Regions from separate parts of the Arthrobacter sp. D1-29 genome, predicted to be linked through region 1. Evidence: riboswitches for the same ligand, from Rfam matches in the RefSeq annotation. Region 1 holds a riboswitch; each other region holds the start of a gene.
The links. Region 1 has a riboswitch for cyclic di-AMP ahead of M1E17_RS04675 (C40 family peptidase). Riboswitches for the same ligand answer to the same signal wherever they lie in the genome.

Region 1 (4,702 bases):
GGAGGTCAGGTCCTGGACCGAGCGTTGTAGCGCGGCTGTGCTATAAAACCCCACCAGCGGCTGCCGGCGGCCATCCTGGTCAACTGCCATCACTCCCTCGGACCCGCCATGGACAGCCCCTCGGAGGGCTTGCACGGCGGTCCCTGCCTTGGGCATGTCGCAGGCCAGCACGAGCGTGAAAGGCTTAGGCGGCCGAACGTCGGCCAGCGCGGCCAGCCCGGCTGCCACAGCAGCGGCGGGCCCCGCGAACGGCGGGTCCTCCCTGCACGCCAGCACTCCGCCCGGCAAGGCTCCGTCCTGGGGACCCACCACCACTACGCCGGCAGCGCCCCGGGCAGCGTCAAGGGACCGCTGAAGGAGTGTGGTGCCGTGGTACGTCATCCATTGTTTAGGCCGGCCGCCCAGCCGGGAGGAGCGTCCGCCGGCAAGAATCACGGCGTCAAATTCCAAGTCTGGATCCACAACGCAAGCCTAGCGCTCTAACAACAGGCATCACGCAACGTGATATCAGGCCGCGCGTTCCGGCAGCAGGAAAGGGTCCCAGGCCGGGGTAGGCTTCTCCAGCTCCTTGATCTGCCAGATGGTGCCGTGTGGGGGCTCCGGCGTAAACCTCAGCTTCCAGCCCATTTCCGCCGGGGTGTGGTCCCCTTTGAGGTTGTTGCAGCGAAGGCAGGCAGCTACCAGGTTTTCCCAAGAATCGGCGCCTCCGCGCGATTTGGGGTGAACATGGTCAATGGTGTGGGCTGCCTTGCCGCAGTAGGCGCAGCGGTGTCCGTCACGGCGCAAGACACCGCGGCGGCTGACCGCGGTGTTCTGGTTGTATCGGGGGCGGATGTAGCGGTTCAGGAGGATCACGGACGGGCGGCCCAATATCTCCTGCGGCCCCACCACGGGATCCTCGCCTTCCGCTACCACGCTTGCCTTACCCGTGAGCACAAGCACCAGTGCCCGGCGGAAGGTGATCACCGCCAGCGGTTCATATCCAGCATTCAGAACGAGAGTGCGCATGCACTTACCTCTTCACGGCCGCACCCGTCAGGGGCACGAGGGCCGGCTGCCCCCGGCATATCCGGGCTATGGATCGACACCACAAGAGTAAACAAAGAACCCCCTGATCAGCTAATCCCGGGATGATCGTGGTTTGTGTCGGGGTGGCCCCGGGTCCTGAATGGAGCGTCCGCGCCAACAACGCAAAGGACCCCTGCCACCAGGCAGGGGTCCTTCGAAGAGCTGGGGCTCCGTCTTAGGGGATGCGGATGAAGACGGGGCCGGAACCAACGTTGGCGCTGAACACAACGGTCTGGTTGCCGTTGTAGCCACCGTGCACGGCCTGGCCGTTGCCGGCGTAAACAGCCACGTGGGCAACGCCCGCGCCGCCGTCGGCGTAGTAGATCAGGTCGCCGGGCTGGGCCTCGGCAGCACTGACGGTGCGGCCCAGGGAGAGGTAACCGGCGGGCCAGTCGTGGAAGTTGATGCCTACCGCTGCAAGCGAGTTGGTCACCAGCATGGTGCAGTCCTGGTTGACGCCCAGCTGCGCATAAGCGGCAGACAGGATGGCCTGGCCCTTGCTGCTTGCGGCTACGGGACCGGCCGGAACGGCAGCGGCAACCTTGACAGAAGCCACGGGCTTGGCGGCGGGAGCTTCCTGAACCTCAACCACGGGCTCAGGTGCCTCGACGACGGGAGCCGGTGTGGTGGTAACCGCGGGCTTTTCGTAGGAGATGGAGATGGTGGAAGCAGCCGAAATAGTTGCCGGAGCTGCAGCTTCTACACCGAGAGCGGAAGTGGAAGCAGATTCACGCTGAACGTTGGTGTCAGCAGCGTTGGCCGCGATACCACTGGTCAGGACAAGGCCGGAGGCAGCAGCGATGACTGCGGCCTGTCGGCCCACGCCGCCGGCGTTGTCGCCGACAGCCTTGGCAATGACAGCCAGCGAGTTGGTCTTGACAACCTCGGCGCGGTGCCGTGCAACAGTTGCACGTGTAGTCATTATTTCTCTCTTTCGTTTTCCTCAGGACCACATGGGCAACCGAAGGGCTTTGGACGCGCCGGCATCTTGGGGGTACGCCGGCACGCCCCGAACGGGGATTTAGCGAAAAGTGTTTCCGGGGAGGAAGCGTTCTTCCGGAACCCATGGGACGGTTCCGGAGGCGGAACTAGCTCAGGGTGTAGAAGGATCCGCCACCCGTGGAGGCGACAGAGTGCAGCAGCGTTCCCTGTGAGGGGTTCAAGGCGCTGATCATCATGCCGTTGCCAACGTAGATGCCTACGTGGGCGCCGCCATTCTGCATGACAAGGTCACCGGGAGACGGTGTGGAGGTGGGCTTCATTGCGGTCCACGCGTTGACTCGCGGAATGCTGATGCCTGCCTGGGCGTAAACCCACTGGGTGAAGCCGGAGCAGTCCCAGCCGTTGGGAGTTGTGCCGCCCCAGACGTAGGGGCTGCCGATTCCGGTGTAGGCAATGGCCGCCAGACCCGACGCCGCAGCAGAGGAGACGGTGTCCGTCAGCTTTGAGGCGGTGGTCGCCGTGGCTCCGGATGCCCGGGTGGCAGTCTCGGTGGACTGCGGCCGCACGGTTTCGACCTTCGGAGCAGCCGTGGTCTTGACCACGGGACGCTCGAAGGACACCGTGGCGGTGGGTGCAGCCGTAACTGCAAGTGCAGCTTGTGCGGAACCCGACTCGGTGGAGGCGGAGATGCCGGCGGTGGTGTCCGCGGCGTTGGCCGGAAGTCCAATGCTCAGGATCAGGCCTGAAGCGGCTGCGATGACAGCAGCCTGGCGACCTACGGTCCCGGCATTTGCACTAACAGCCTTGGACACGGAGTCCAATGGGTTGGTACGAACCGTTTGCGCACGGTGGCGCGCAGAATTATGGCGTGAAGACACGAAGGTAGCCTCTCCCAATGCCTGCGAGGTGAGCTGTCGGATTCGGATGGGAGTCACCCGGCCGCGCTGCTTCCTGGGAAGCTTTGCGACTTAACCCCAAGGCCTTCATAAATCGAAGACCAAAATTGGTTCCCCCGCCCCTGCCAGACGATGTCATGCGAACGGACCTTGAGCGGTGGCAGAGCTAGGCAATCCACTCAAGAGCGTCAACTTCGGAAAAGTTGACGCGCTTTAGACGTTACAACAGTTTAGAGCGAATGTCACATTCAGGTCACGGCATGTCACAGCGATTTGAGAGTTTTCCATCACTTAGAGCCAGCCTGTGGGATCTACGACTTCTCCATTGACCTGCACCTCAAAGTGAAGGTGGCATCCAGTGGAAGCCCCAGTGGTGCCGCTGAGCGCCACCACCTCGCCCCTGCTGACCGTTTGGCCAACCTTGACGTTGAAGGATGACAGGTGGTTGTACGTGGTCTCAAGGCCGTTGCCATGGTCCACCACAACACGGTTGCCGCCGCCGTAGGGATGCCAGCCGGCAAAGGTCACTGTGCCGCTCGCGGCGGCCAGGACGGACGTCCCACACTGGGCCACGTAATCCTGGCCGCGGTGGAAGTCACCGGAACCGCCGGTGATGGGACTGACGCGGTAACCGAACGGAGAGGCAGTCGACAGCGAAGCCAGCGGTGCACCCAGGCTGCCGGCGGATGCGGCGCGGGTGATCGAGCCGGCAGACTGGGCGCTCAGCAGCTGCTTGAGCTTGCCATCGGGATCGCCCTGCGTCACCACGGAGGAGCGGCTGAAGTCGATCTGCGCGCCGGCTTCTGCAGAAATTTCGGGCTGCGGTGAGACAGACGCGGCTGAAGTTGCAGTCTGGCCGACAGCAGGAGTTGCCATGACGGGACCCGTTGCGGGAACCGTGACCGTGAGGACCAGGCCGGTGGCGGCGAGGGCAATACCGGCTTTCTGCCCTACCCCGCTGGCGGCGGCAAAATCGCTGATTTGCTGGAACGGACCGCGTCGGCGGCGCGCGTCGCGTTGGGGGTCGCGTGGTCGGTTCGCGGCAAGAACCTCGGCAACCCGGGGCGCCGAAGGCGGGCCGGCGGCGCGACGGCGGCCCCTGGAATTTTGCATGGTCAAGAACGGTTCCTCTCTGGGTAGCCTGCGAAGTTAGCTGTCGGATTCGGGTCAGAGAGTTCAAAGACCCGGTCCGCCGTAAGCAAGCTTCGGCACAGAGATATCCCGTGGGATCCTTCGCTGGAAGAGGCTTGCCGCTGACGGACTTCACCCCAAGGCAGCCTTTCGACTGCCGGTTGTGGTTCCTCCGCCTCTGCCAGTTAAGTGACTCGTGCACCTGATCCGCTGGCAGAGCTCGGCTCCAGATCAGGTAACGCTTTAGTATCAACGCTTGGGGATCAACTATAGGCGATTAAAGCCCATGTAACAATTCCGTTATCTTTTATGTGCCCGCTCACAACAAGGCAACGGGGCCCCGCCGCGGGCCCCGATTTTGTCCCTCGATTGGGCTAAATCAGTCGACAGAAACGAAGACGTGGGCCGCTACTTCGGGCGGCAACTCCAACGCACCCTCAATCCCAGGAACACGGACTGAAATGTACTCCCCCACACGCTCAAGGGAGACGGATGCACCTGGGCGAATCCCGCCTTCGTCGAGTTGAACCAGCAACTCCGGCTCCACCTGGATTGGCTCGGCCAGGCGGCTGACCGTCACCTGGGAGCCCTGGCCATAGCCCTTCATCGCGTCCAGGAGATTAATCACACCGTCGGTGATCCCGGTAGGCTCGGCGCCACCAAGG
Region 2 (4,702 bases), 2.1 Mb from region 1:
ACGTTCACGCGGCGGGTGGCGTTCATTACGGGAAGCATGGCGGCGGCGTCCACTGCGATGCTGCTGGTCGGCTGCACCCCTGACGAGGTGCCGCGCAGCACCGACCCCATGCCGAGTCCCGAAGCGGCGACGCCGCCCCCCGAAGGGACCAGTACAGGGACGAGCACAGGGACCAGTGCAGCAACCGGAACTGGGTCAGCTGCGGCCGCGGAAGGTGCAGTACCCGGGGCGAAGAGCCCGCTGTCTGTTCCGGAGGGAGCACCGGGATTAACCACGGCGACTGTACGGTTCTCCTCCGGCGGTGCCGAAATCAGTGCCTATCTTGCCCGGCCGGAGTCGGGTGAAGCCGGACCGGCAGTGCTTATCTGCCATGAAAACCGCGGGCTGGTGCCGCATATCCAGGACGTGGCGCGCCGTTTTGCGCGGGAGGGCTATGCCGCCTTGGCCCCGGACCTCCTAAGCCGGGAGGGAGGGACTGCGAGCCTGAACGCGGATGCGGTTCCCGGCGCGCTGACGCGGGCCGGCGCCCAACGGCATGTGGCAGACTTCGCGTCGGCTTTCAGCTACCTGCAGTCCCAGGACTTCGTGGACCCTGGGCGGATCGCCATGAACGGTTATTGCTTTGGTGGCGGGATCACCTGGCAGGGGGCGACGGAGTTGCAAGGGCTGAAGGCCACCGCAGCCTTTTATGGACCTGCTCCTGATCTGGACAGGGTGTCCGCGATCAGGGCTGCGGTCTTTGGTGTGTACGCCGAACGTGATCAAAGGATCACCGGTGCCATGCCGGCTCTGAGGGACGCCCTGGAATCCCATAACATCCGCCACCAGCTAACCGTCTATCCGGGCGTCGACCATGCGTTCCACAACGATACGGGGAACCGCTACGACCAGGCGCAGGCTTCGGCGGCCTGGAACGACACACTGGCTTGGTTCCGCCAGCACGTCTGACGCGTGCCGGGCCAATGTGGCCAGACAAAAGGGGGGAGCGGGCTTGGACGCGTGCCCGCATATCGGCCGGTCAGTGGGCCGTCATCCGACAGGGTGTCCGTGGTCGCAGGTTGATTCCCCTTCCCGGACCTCATGCCCCTGGATGCACGTCAGTGCCGGCGGCAAGGGAGTGTCGTGGGATATGAAAAACAGGCTGCTCGGCCCATGGCTCACACCCGCGTCCTCCCGCTGAAGCCAGGAGCGGTGCCCGTGCTTCTGGTTCCCGGGGTTTTCCTCGGTCTTTTGGTGATGCCCAAACGGATTCCTGATCACGATAACCGCTTGCCTTCCACTGTGCCGCCGCTGCGACAATGCAGCGATGAACCGGTGCATCTATTTTAGGCTTCGGTGGCAGTACGTGGTTAGACAAAAACGGCGGGCGGGAAGATATCCCGCCCGCCGCCTTGCCTGGCAGGATTACGCGACTCGGACGAACGAAGCGCCGGAGAGCCAGCTGAGGGAGTGGACCTCGGTCTTGTAACCGTCCACGCCACCACTGACGACCTGGCCGTTGCCGGCGAAGACACCTACGTGGCCCGCAGTGATGACCAGGTCACCCGGTGCGGGGGTGCCCACAACGCTGCCGTACTGGAAGAACTGACCCGGGGCCAGGTCGCCCACACTCTTGCCAACGGAGCGCAGTGCCTTCTCCACCATGGCGGTGCAGTCCTGGGTCACACCCAGTTGGGAGTAGGCGGAAGCCAGGATGGCAGCGCCCTTGGAGCCGGAAGCAGCCAGGGGAGCGGGTGCCGGTGCCGAAGCTGCCGCAACGCGGACGGCGGGGGCGGGTGCCGGGGCAGGTGCCGGTGCGGGCGCAGCCGTTCCGGCGCCGGGGATCTTGATCTGGTTGCCCGGGTAGATGATGGTTGCCATGGACATGCCGTTAGCCGAGAAGACCGAGTTAAGGCTTACTCCGTAACGGGCGGAAATTGCACCAAGGGTGTCGCCGGAAACGACTGTGTGGACCTTGGCTGCAGCTGCTGCCGGGGCCGCAGCCGCAGGGGCCGGTGCTGCGGCCTGTGCTTGGACCTGAGCATTGGCAGTGCCTGAGTTATCTGGTGCGTGGGTTCCGGCCTGGGCAGGTGCCCCGATGCCGAACAGGAGGCCAGACGCGGCAGCAACTACCAGGCCGGACCTTCCAATGTTCATGGCATTTGACTTGGCAGTGGCTGACAAGCCTTCGAGTGCAATTGATCGGCTGGGGGTCGCGCGATGACGGGCGGTGGTGGAGTTTTTTGACACGGTGATTCGCCTCTCCCATGCCTGCGAGGTGAGCTGTCGGGTTCGGGTCGGAGACACCCGGCCGTAAACGCCCGTGCGGGACGGAGCATTAACGACTTAACCCCAAGGCCTTTTCTGAGAAGGCCGCGGAAGCGTGGTTCCCCCGTCCCTGCCAGTTGGAAAGCGACTGGATCCCGGTCAGCGGCAGGGTTCGGCATACTGATGGGAATGTCCCGGCTGAAACCGGGGCACCGAAAGAGGTTACCTTCTGCTCCGGGGTATTGTCACGTTACGGTAACAAGTAGTAACTCTTCGGCGCGTTGGCTTGGCTTAACCGTTACCGACTGCTTGTCGCAACAGTGACCAACGTAGAGGCGGAGGATCCTCTTCGCGGTCCTTCACAGGAATGCTGCGTGGCCGTACAACAAAGGCCCGGCCACGTCACACCTTCGTAAAGATGTTGAAGTTATGACGTTCCGCACACTCGATTGCCCGGTAGGCTGACGAACTATGTCCCGGTTTGGTAGAAAGGTGAAGCGCCGCGCTGTTGCCGGCGTGCTGGCATTTGCCCTGGTGAGCTCACTTTCACTGCTGCCTGCCCATGCCGACAACCACGTTCCGCCGGACGGATATCCCTCCTGGCAGGACGTGCAGAATGCCAAGCAGAGCGAAGCCGGCAAGGCCGCCGAGATCTCCAGGATTGGCGACCTGCTGGGCGGCTTGCAGAGCCAGGCAGAGGCTCTGGGTGCTGCCGCCGTCACCTCAGCGGCGGATTACGCTGTAGCCGAGGCTGCGCTTTCGGCAGCCACGTCACGAATGGATGTCCTGACGACACAAACCGATCAGGCAAACTCAGAACTCGGCCAGTACAAGAAGGAAATCGGAGCCCTGGCCGTACAGTCCTACAAGACCGGCGGAACCAACATGGGCTTCTTCGTGGCCCTGGACGCGCTGCAGACCAACAGCATCCACGGCCTGAACATCGTTCAGATCGTGGGTGATAAGACGGCAGCCCTTGTGAACAAAGCAGCAGCCGCAGAGAAGTCCTCCCGTGCGCTGTCCGAGCAGCAGCAGACAGCCAAAGCCGAGCGTGAACGGTTGGCGGACGGGGCAAAGGTCAAGCTGGCGGCGGCGCAGGCAGCCCAGCAGGCCATGACCGTGCAAATTGCTGAACAGCAACAGAACAGCCAGGAACTGACGGCGCAGTTGGCCTCCCTCAAAGGAACAACGGCGGCGGTGGAAGGCGAATACCGCCAGGGCCAGGCAGCGCTTGCCGCCTATGAGGCAGCCCAGGCGGCAAAGCGTGCCGCGGCGGAGGAGCAGGCGCGCCGCCAGGCTGAGGATACGGCGAAAGCCGCAGCCCGCGCTGCCGCCCAGCGTCCTGCTAATCCCGGACCCCCTCCTGCCGGTCCAGCGGCTCCCGCGCCTGCCGCCCCGGCCCCGGCGCCGCCGCCAAGCCAAACACCGGCCCCGCCGCCCGTCGTCGTGCCTTCCGTTCCGGGCGGCGCCGTTAACGATCCGGCCGGAGCCAAGAGCTATGCCTCCTCAAGGCTGGGGGCCTATGGCTGGGGCCAGGATCAGTTTCAGTGCCTGGAGCGGCTGTGGACGAAGGAATCCAACTGGCTGACAACGGCTACCAACCCGTATTCAGGTGCCTATGGCATTGCCCAGGCGTTGCCGCCCGGAAAGTATGCAACTGCCGGGAGCGACTGGCTCACGAGTTACAGGACGCAGGTGGAGTGGGGGCTGAAGTATATTGCTGACCGTTATGGTTCACCGTGCGGCGCCTGGAACCACTCGGTGGCTTACAACTGGTACTGATCCGTTGGCTGGTACTGAGCGTTGGCTGGATCGTCCCGTCGGTTAAAGCGGCCGCTAGGCGGAGTCCACGGGTGCCTTGGCGAATTCGGCGGCGCTCATAAATTCAACTGCAACAAAGTCCTGGTCGCCTTCAACCCAGGAATCGTGGCCGGGTGGAATGGTGTATGAATCACCGGCACTGATGTTGATGCGGTTGCCGTCCGTGGTTTCGACCACAAGGTCCCCGGAAACGCAGAAACCCACATGGCTGTTCTGGCAGGATTCCGTGTGAACAACGGGCTTGATGCACTCAGACCATCGCCAGCCCGGCGGGAACGTGAACCGCCCCAGCGTGTAGTCTCCGACCGTCACAACATCCACTTCTGTCTTGTCCGGACGCCTCTTTTCGTCGGGTGAATTGTGGGATTTGACTTCCAGTTGCGTGACCACATTGGCAGGCATGGCATTCCCCTTTCAACTTATTTTCGGCGCTTACGCTGCTAGCTTGCTCCGCCTTTTATCCGGTTGTCGATAGCTAATTAATGGAGCACTTTCCTGTCCGGCAAATTTAAACTCCTGAGCCCGAAAAACGCGCCTGAAACAAGCGCGCTAGGCTTTTTCCCATGGTGGATTTTGAACGGTTTCGGATCCTGCTGGAGGAGGAGCGGGAGCGCAAGCTGGCGCTGCTTCCGGC
Region 3 (4,702 bases), 130 kb from region 1:
TTTCGACGGCGTCGAGCTGCTCGGCAGGATCCGCGCCTTCGCGCCGGAGGTGCCTGCGCTTTTCCTGACAGCCAAGGATGCTGTCCAGGACCGGATCCTAGGTCTGGCTGCAGGCGGGGATGACTACGTCACCAAACCCTTCAGCATGGAAGAAGTCCTGCTCAGGCTGCACCGGCTGGTGCAGCGCTCCGGGGTTGCGGCGATGGACACTGCCGAACTAGTGGTGGGCGACCTCGTCCTGAACGTGGACACCCGCGAGGTGACCCGGGCCGGGGACGAACTACACCTCACGGCCACACAATTCGAGCTTCTGCGTTACCTCATGGAAAACCCCAAGCGCGTCATCAGCAAGGCCCAGATCCTTGACAGGGTTTGGGACTACGACTTCGGCGGGCAGGCCAACATCGTGGAGCTCTACATCTCCTACCTCCGCAAGAAGGTGGATGCCGTGCACCCGCCCATGATCCACACCGTGCGCGGGGCCGGCTATGTGATCAAGCCGGCGGACTAGGCGGTGGCCTTGTCCTCGTCCTCGCCCTTGTCCCCCTCCTCCCCCTCGTCCCCCTCCTCCTTGCCGGCCGCGGCGCCCAAGGACGAGCGCAACTGGCTGAGGCCCGGCACGTGGCACCTGCGCACGCGGCTGGTTGCGCTGGCCATGGCGCTTCTGATTGCCATCTGTGGCGCCGTGGGGCTGTTCACCTACGCGTCCATGGATTCATTCCTCACACGCCAGCTCGATGACCAGCTCAGCCAGGCGGCGGAACGCTCCAACGCTCCCGGCAGGCCGCCGCTGGGCGGGTTCAATGGCGGGCGTGATCCCCTTGACGCCCGGGGACAGAGCGTTGGCACTCTCAATGCCCGCATCCTCGGCGGGCAGGTCAACAGTGCCGGCTTCCTCGCCTCAGACACCACGCGCGCACCACTCACCACCCGAGACAAAGAGATCCTGCTGGATCTGGCACGCAACGGCAATCCGGTGGACCGGACGTTGTCCAACGGCAACTACAGGCTGTTGGCTGAGGAAACCTCGTACGGGGACGTGCTGGTCACGGGACTCCCCCTTGCCAGTAAGGAAAGCACCATGTCCTCACTGGTGTGGACCTTTGTCTTTGTCTCCCTGGGCGGCCTGGTCCTGATCGGACTGGCGGGAACCGTGCTGATCCGGCGCACGATGCAACCGCTGGAACAGCTGTCCGAGGTTGCCACCCGCGTTTCCCGGCTTCCCCTCGACGCCGGCGAGGTAGCCCTCGCGGTGCGGGTGCCGCCGTCGAACGCCAATCCCCGGACTGAAGTGGGCAGCGTGGGGCACGCCCTCAACCTCATGCTGGACAACGTAGCCCGGGCACTGGAGGCCAGGCAGCAGAGCGAGACCAAAGTGCGGCAGTTCGTCGCCGATGCCTCACATGAACTCCGCACCCCGCTGACTGCCATCCGCGGCTACACCGAACTGATGCGGATGACCGAGGATTTCACTCCGGACGGCCAGAAGTCGCTGGCCCGGGTCCAGAGCCAGTCGGAACGGATGACCACCCTGGTGGAGGACCTGCTCCTGCTCGCCAGGCTGGACGAAGGCCAGCCCCTGAAGCTCGCCGAAGTTGACCTCACGCAGCTGGTCATCGAGACCGTCAGCGACGAGAAGGTCATCGCCCCCACCCACAACTGGCGCCTGGAACTCCCCGACGAGCCGGTGCTGGTCAACGGCGACGCGCCGAAGCTTCGCCAGGTGCTGGTGAACCTGCTTTCCAATGCCCGCAAGCACACGGCCCCCGGCACCACTGTTATCACCGGGGTCACGACGTCGCCGGAGGGCAGCGCGGTGGTAACCGTAACGGACGACGGCGGCGGCATCCCGCCGGAGTTCCTGGACCAGGTTTTCTCCCGCTTCGCCCGCGCAGACGCTTCCCGGGCGGGCAAGGCACCTGGATCAGGTCCCCGGGCCTCGGAAGGAACCAGCGGCCTGGGCCTGGCGATAGTCCAGTCCATCGTGGAGGCGCACGGCGGCACGGTAACGGTAAGGTCACAGCCCGGCTTCACCGAGTTCGCTTTGCGACTGCCCATCATTGCCCGTTAAGCGCAAGCCAACACACCGCCGTCGTGATCTCTGTTACCTAAATGTGACTTAAGCGGCAGTCTCCTGTACCGTCGATGGGGTGCGGTTCCCGTTCGGGCCGTATATTCCGGATGACGCCAAGCTCTGCCGCTTCCCGGATTCTTCTTGACCAGGCAGAGGCGGGGGACCCACAGTCCCGGGCAGTGAATGCCCTTGGGGTTAAGCCAGCACGTGATTTTCCGTGTGGCCGGATGCCCTCATCCGAACCCGACAGCTAACTCCGCAGGTGTGAGAGGCGATCCATCATGTCTGAATTCAAGGTAGAACCACGCCCTAAAACCGGGCAGTCCGAATCCCACGGCCGTCACAAGCTCCGCCTGACGGTGGCAGCCTGGCCCGCCGCCACCATGTCCAGGCTGGCAAAAATACCCTCCCTCGGCAAGCGCACAGCCGTTCTTGTCACCGCCGGTGCATTGCTGGTGGGAGTCGGCGCCGCCGGCCAGGCGTCCGAATCCATCACCCGGGTGTCGGCCGTCGAGTCACAGTCCTCCCCCGCAGCCCCCGCCGACTCCGATTTGAGCGTCGAGAAGACCGAGGTCCAGGCGCCGCCCGCTCCCGCTCCGGCCGAGGTTGCTCCGCCGGCACCCGAGCCGGCACCAGCGCCTGCTCCCGAGCCCGCACCGGCACCCGCCCCGGCACCAGCACCCGCCCCGGCCCCGGAGCCTGCTCCGGTTGTCGCCGTCAATGATCCCGCGGGAGCCCAGGCCTACGCTGCCAGCCAGCTGGGATCCTATGGCTGGGCCCCTGACCAGATGCAGTGCCTCAAGACGCTCTGGACCAAGGAGTCCGACTGGACCACCACGGCGATGAACCCGAGCAGCGGCGCGTACGGCATCGTCCAGTCACTGCCCGCCGAGAAAATGGCCACCGCCGGTGCGGACTACCTCACCAACTACCGCACGCAGATCAACTGGGGCCTGAACTACATCCAGGAGCGCTACCAGTCACCGTGTGGTGCCCTGAACTTCCACCTGTCGAATAACTGGTACTAGGCAACCTGCGGGTTTTGGCCCGCGGCTCACGACAAGTGCGCCTCTGTTGACCGGCAAAGCCGGGGCGGGATACTGGGACCATGAAATTCACCACCACCATCCTGGGCAGCGGCAACAAGGCGGGCATTGAGGTTCCGGAGGAAGTTGTCTCCGCGCTGGGAGCCGGCAGGAAGCCGCCGGTGGTGGTGACCATCAACGGCCAAAGCTACCGCAGCAGCATCGCCGTCATGGGCGGGCAGAACATGGTTGGGGTGAGCACAGCCAACCGGGAACTCACCGGCGTTTCGGCAGGCGACACCGTTGATGTGGACGTTGAGCTGGATACGCAGCCCCGCGTCATTGAGGTTCCGGACGATCTTGCCGCCGCCCTCGCTGCCGAGCCTGACGCACAGGCGTTCTATGCCACGCTGAACTACAGCACCCAGCGGCGGTACGTTGAGCCGCTGGCCGAAGCGAAGACCGCGGAAACCAGGGCCCGCCGGATCGCCAAGGTGGTGTCCGACCTCAAAGCCGGAAAGAAATGACCCTCGCGCCCGCTGAATCTGTTTCCACCGCAACCGAAACGTCGCTGTAGTCGGAAATGTGCAGCACGCCGTCCGGCAGCAAACCGGTATTCGGACCCACCGCCACCGTGCGGATACCGGCAGCCAGCCCGGCAGCAATACCGGCAGGCGCATCCTCGAACACCAGCGCGTGCGCCGGTTCCACCCTCAGGAGTCCCGCTGCCTGCAGGTAGCCCTCAGGATGCGGCTTGCCCCTGGTTACCAGCTCGGCCGTAACGGCGGTGGCGGGCATGGCCAGGCCGGCAGCCTCCATGCGGATGTCCGCCAGGATACGGTCGGCAGAGGTCACCAGCGCAACGGCGTCGCCCGGGAGGGTCCGCAGCAGCTCGGCGGCTCCGGGCAAAGCGACAATGCCTGCGGTGCGGACACGTTCGGCAGCGCCGAGTTCGGCGGTGAGGGCCACGACGTCCGCCCCTGCCGGGGCGAAGCGCCGCACCGTGTCGCCTGCCTGGACGCCGTGGGAGGTTCGCAGGATCTCGGCAAAGTCCAGCCCGTAGCGGGCGGCGAACTCACTCCACACCTGTTCCACAATGGCGGTCGAATCCACCAATGTCCCGTCCATATCAAACAGCACGGCGCGGCAGGTGAGGGTGCGGGTATCGGCAGGCGTGGGAAGGCTCATGCCTCAATCCTGCCCTACCTGCGCGCGGCGGCCAGCCGAAAGCTAGCCGGCGATGCCGTACAGCCGGTCCCCCGCGTCTCCGAGGCCCGGGACGATGTAGGACTTCTCGTTCAGCTTTTCGTCTATGGAAGCCAGGACAATGGTCACGTTGGCGTCGGAAAGTTCCTCTTCCAGCTTCGCCAGGCCTTCCGGGGCGGCGAGGAGGCAGATGCAGGTGACGTCCGAGGCGCCGCGCTTGAACAGGAACTTGATGGCCTCGCGCAGGGTTCCGCCTGTGGCCAGCATGGGATCAAGCACAAAGATCTGCCGGTCCGTGAGATTCTCCGGGAGCCGCTCGGCGTAAGTGATGATGTCCAGGGTTTCCTCGTCCCTGGCCATGCCCAGGAATCCCACTTCAGCCGTGGGAACCAGTTTG

Region 2: linked by a shared signal. The riboswitch ahead of M1E17_RS13810 (LysM peptidoglycan-binding domain-containing protein) and the one ahead of M1E17_RS04675 (C40 family peptidase) in region 1 are both predicted to bind cyclic di-AMP.
Region 3: linked by a shared signal. The riboswitch ahead of M1E17_RS04095 (aggregation-promoting factor C-terminal-like domain-containing protein) and the one ahead of M1E17_RS04675 (C40 family peptidase) in region 1 are both predicted to bind cyclic di-AMP.

Annotation. Positions count from the first base shown of each region.
Region 1 covers NZ_CP096383.1:986,943-991,644, reverse strand. Annotated here, with positions in the region: gene mobA (molybdenum cofactor guanylyltransferase) at 1-462, opposite strand, end outside; gene M1E17_RS04685 (HNH endonuclease) at 508-1,008, opposite strand; gene M1E17_RS04680 (NlpC/P60 family protein) at 1,244-1,990, opposite strand; gene M1E17_RS04675 (C40 family peptidase) at 2,157-2,822, opposite strand; cyclic di-AMP (ydaO/yuaA leader) riboswitch at 2,893-3,054, opposite strand; gene M1E17_RS04670 (M23 family metallopeptidase) at 3,198-4,019, opposite strand; cyclic di-AMP (ydaO/yuaA leader) riboswitch at 4,030-4,239, opposite strand; gene M1E17_RS04665 (metal-dependent transcriptional regulator) at 4,417-4,702, opposite strand, start outside.
Region 2 covers NZ_CP096383.1:3,059,800-3,064,501, reverse strand. Annotated here, with positions in the region: gene M1E17_RS13815 (dienelactone hydrolase family protein) at 1-948, shown strand, start outside; gene M1E17_RS13810 (LysM peptidoglycan-binding domain-containing protein) at 1,405-2,229, opposite strand; cyclic di-AMP (ydaO/yuaA leader) riboswitch at 2,233-2,435, opposite strand; gene M1E17_RS13805 (aggregation-promoting factor C-terminal-like domain-containing protein) at 2,740-4,029, shown strand; gene M1E17_RS13800 (cupin domain-containing protein) at 4,084-4,470, opposite strand; gene M1E17_RS13795 (TraR/DksA family transcriptional regulator) at 4,632-4,702, shown strand, end outside.
Region 3 covers NZ_CP096383.1:853,797-858,498, reverse strand. Annotated here, with positions in the region: gene M1E17_RS04110 (response regulator transcription factor) at 1-511, shown strand, start outside; gene M1E17_RS04105 (hypothetical protein) at 508-675, opposite strand; gene M1E17_RS04100 (sensor histidine kinase) at 656-2,071, shown strand; cyclic di-AMP (ydaO/yuaA leader) riboswitch at 2,193-2,350, shown strand; gene M1E17_RS04095 (aggregation-promoting factor C-terminal-like domain-containing protein) at 2,356-3,102, shown strand; gene M1E17_RS04090 (YdeI/OmpD-associated family protein) at 3,183-3,626, shown strand; gene M1E17_RS04085 (HAD-IA family hydrolase) at 3,607-4,287, opposite strand; gene upp (uracil phosphoribosyltransferase) at 4,330-4,702, opposite strand, start outside.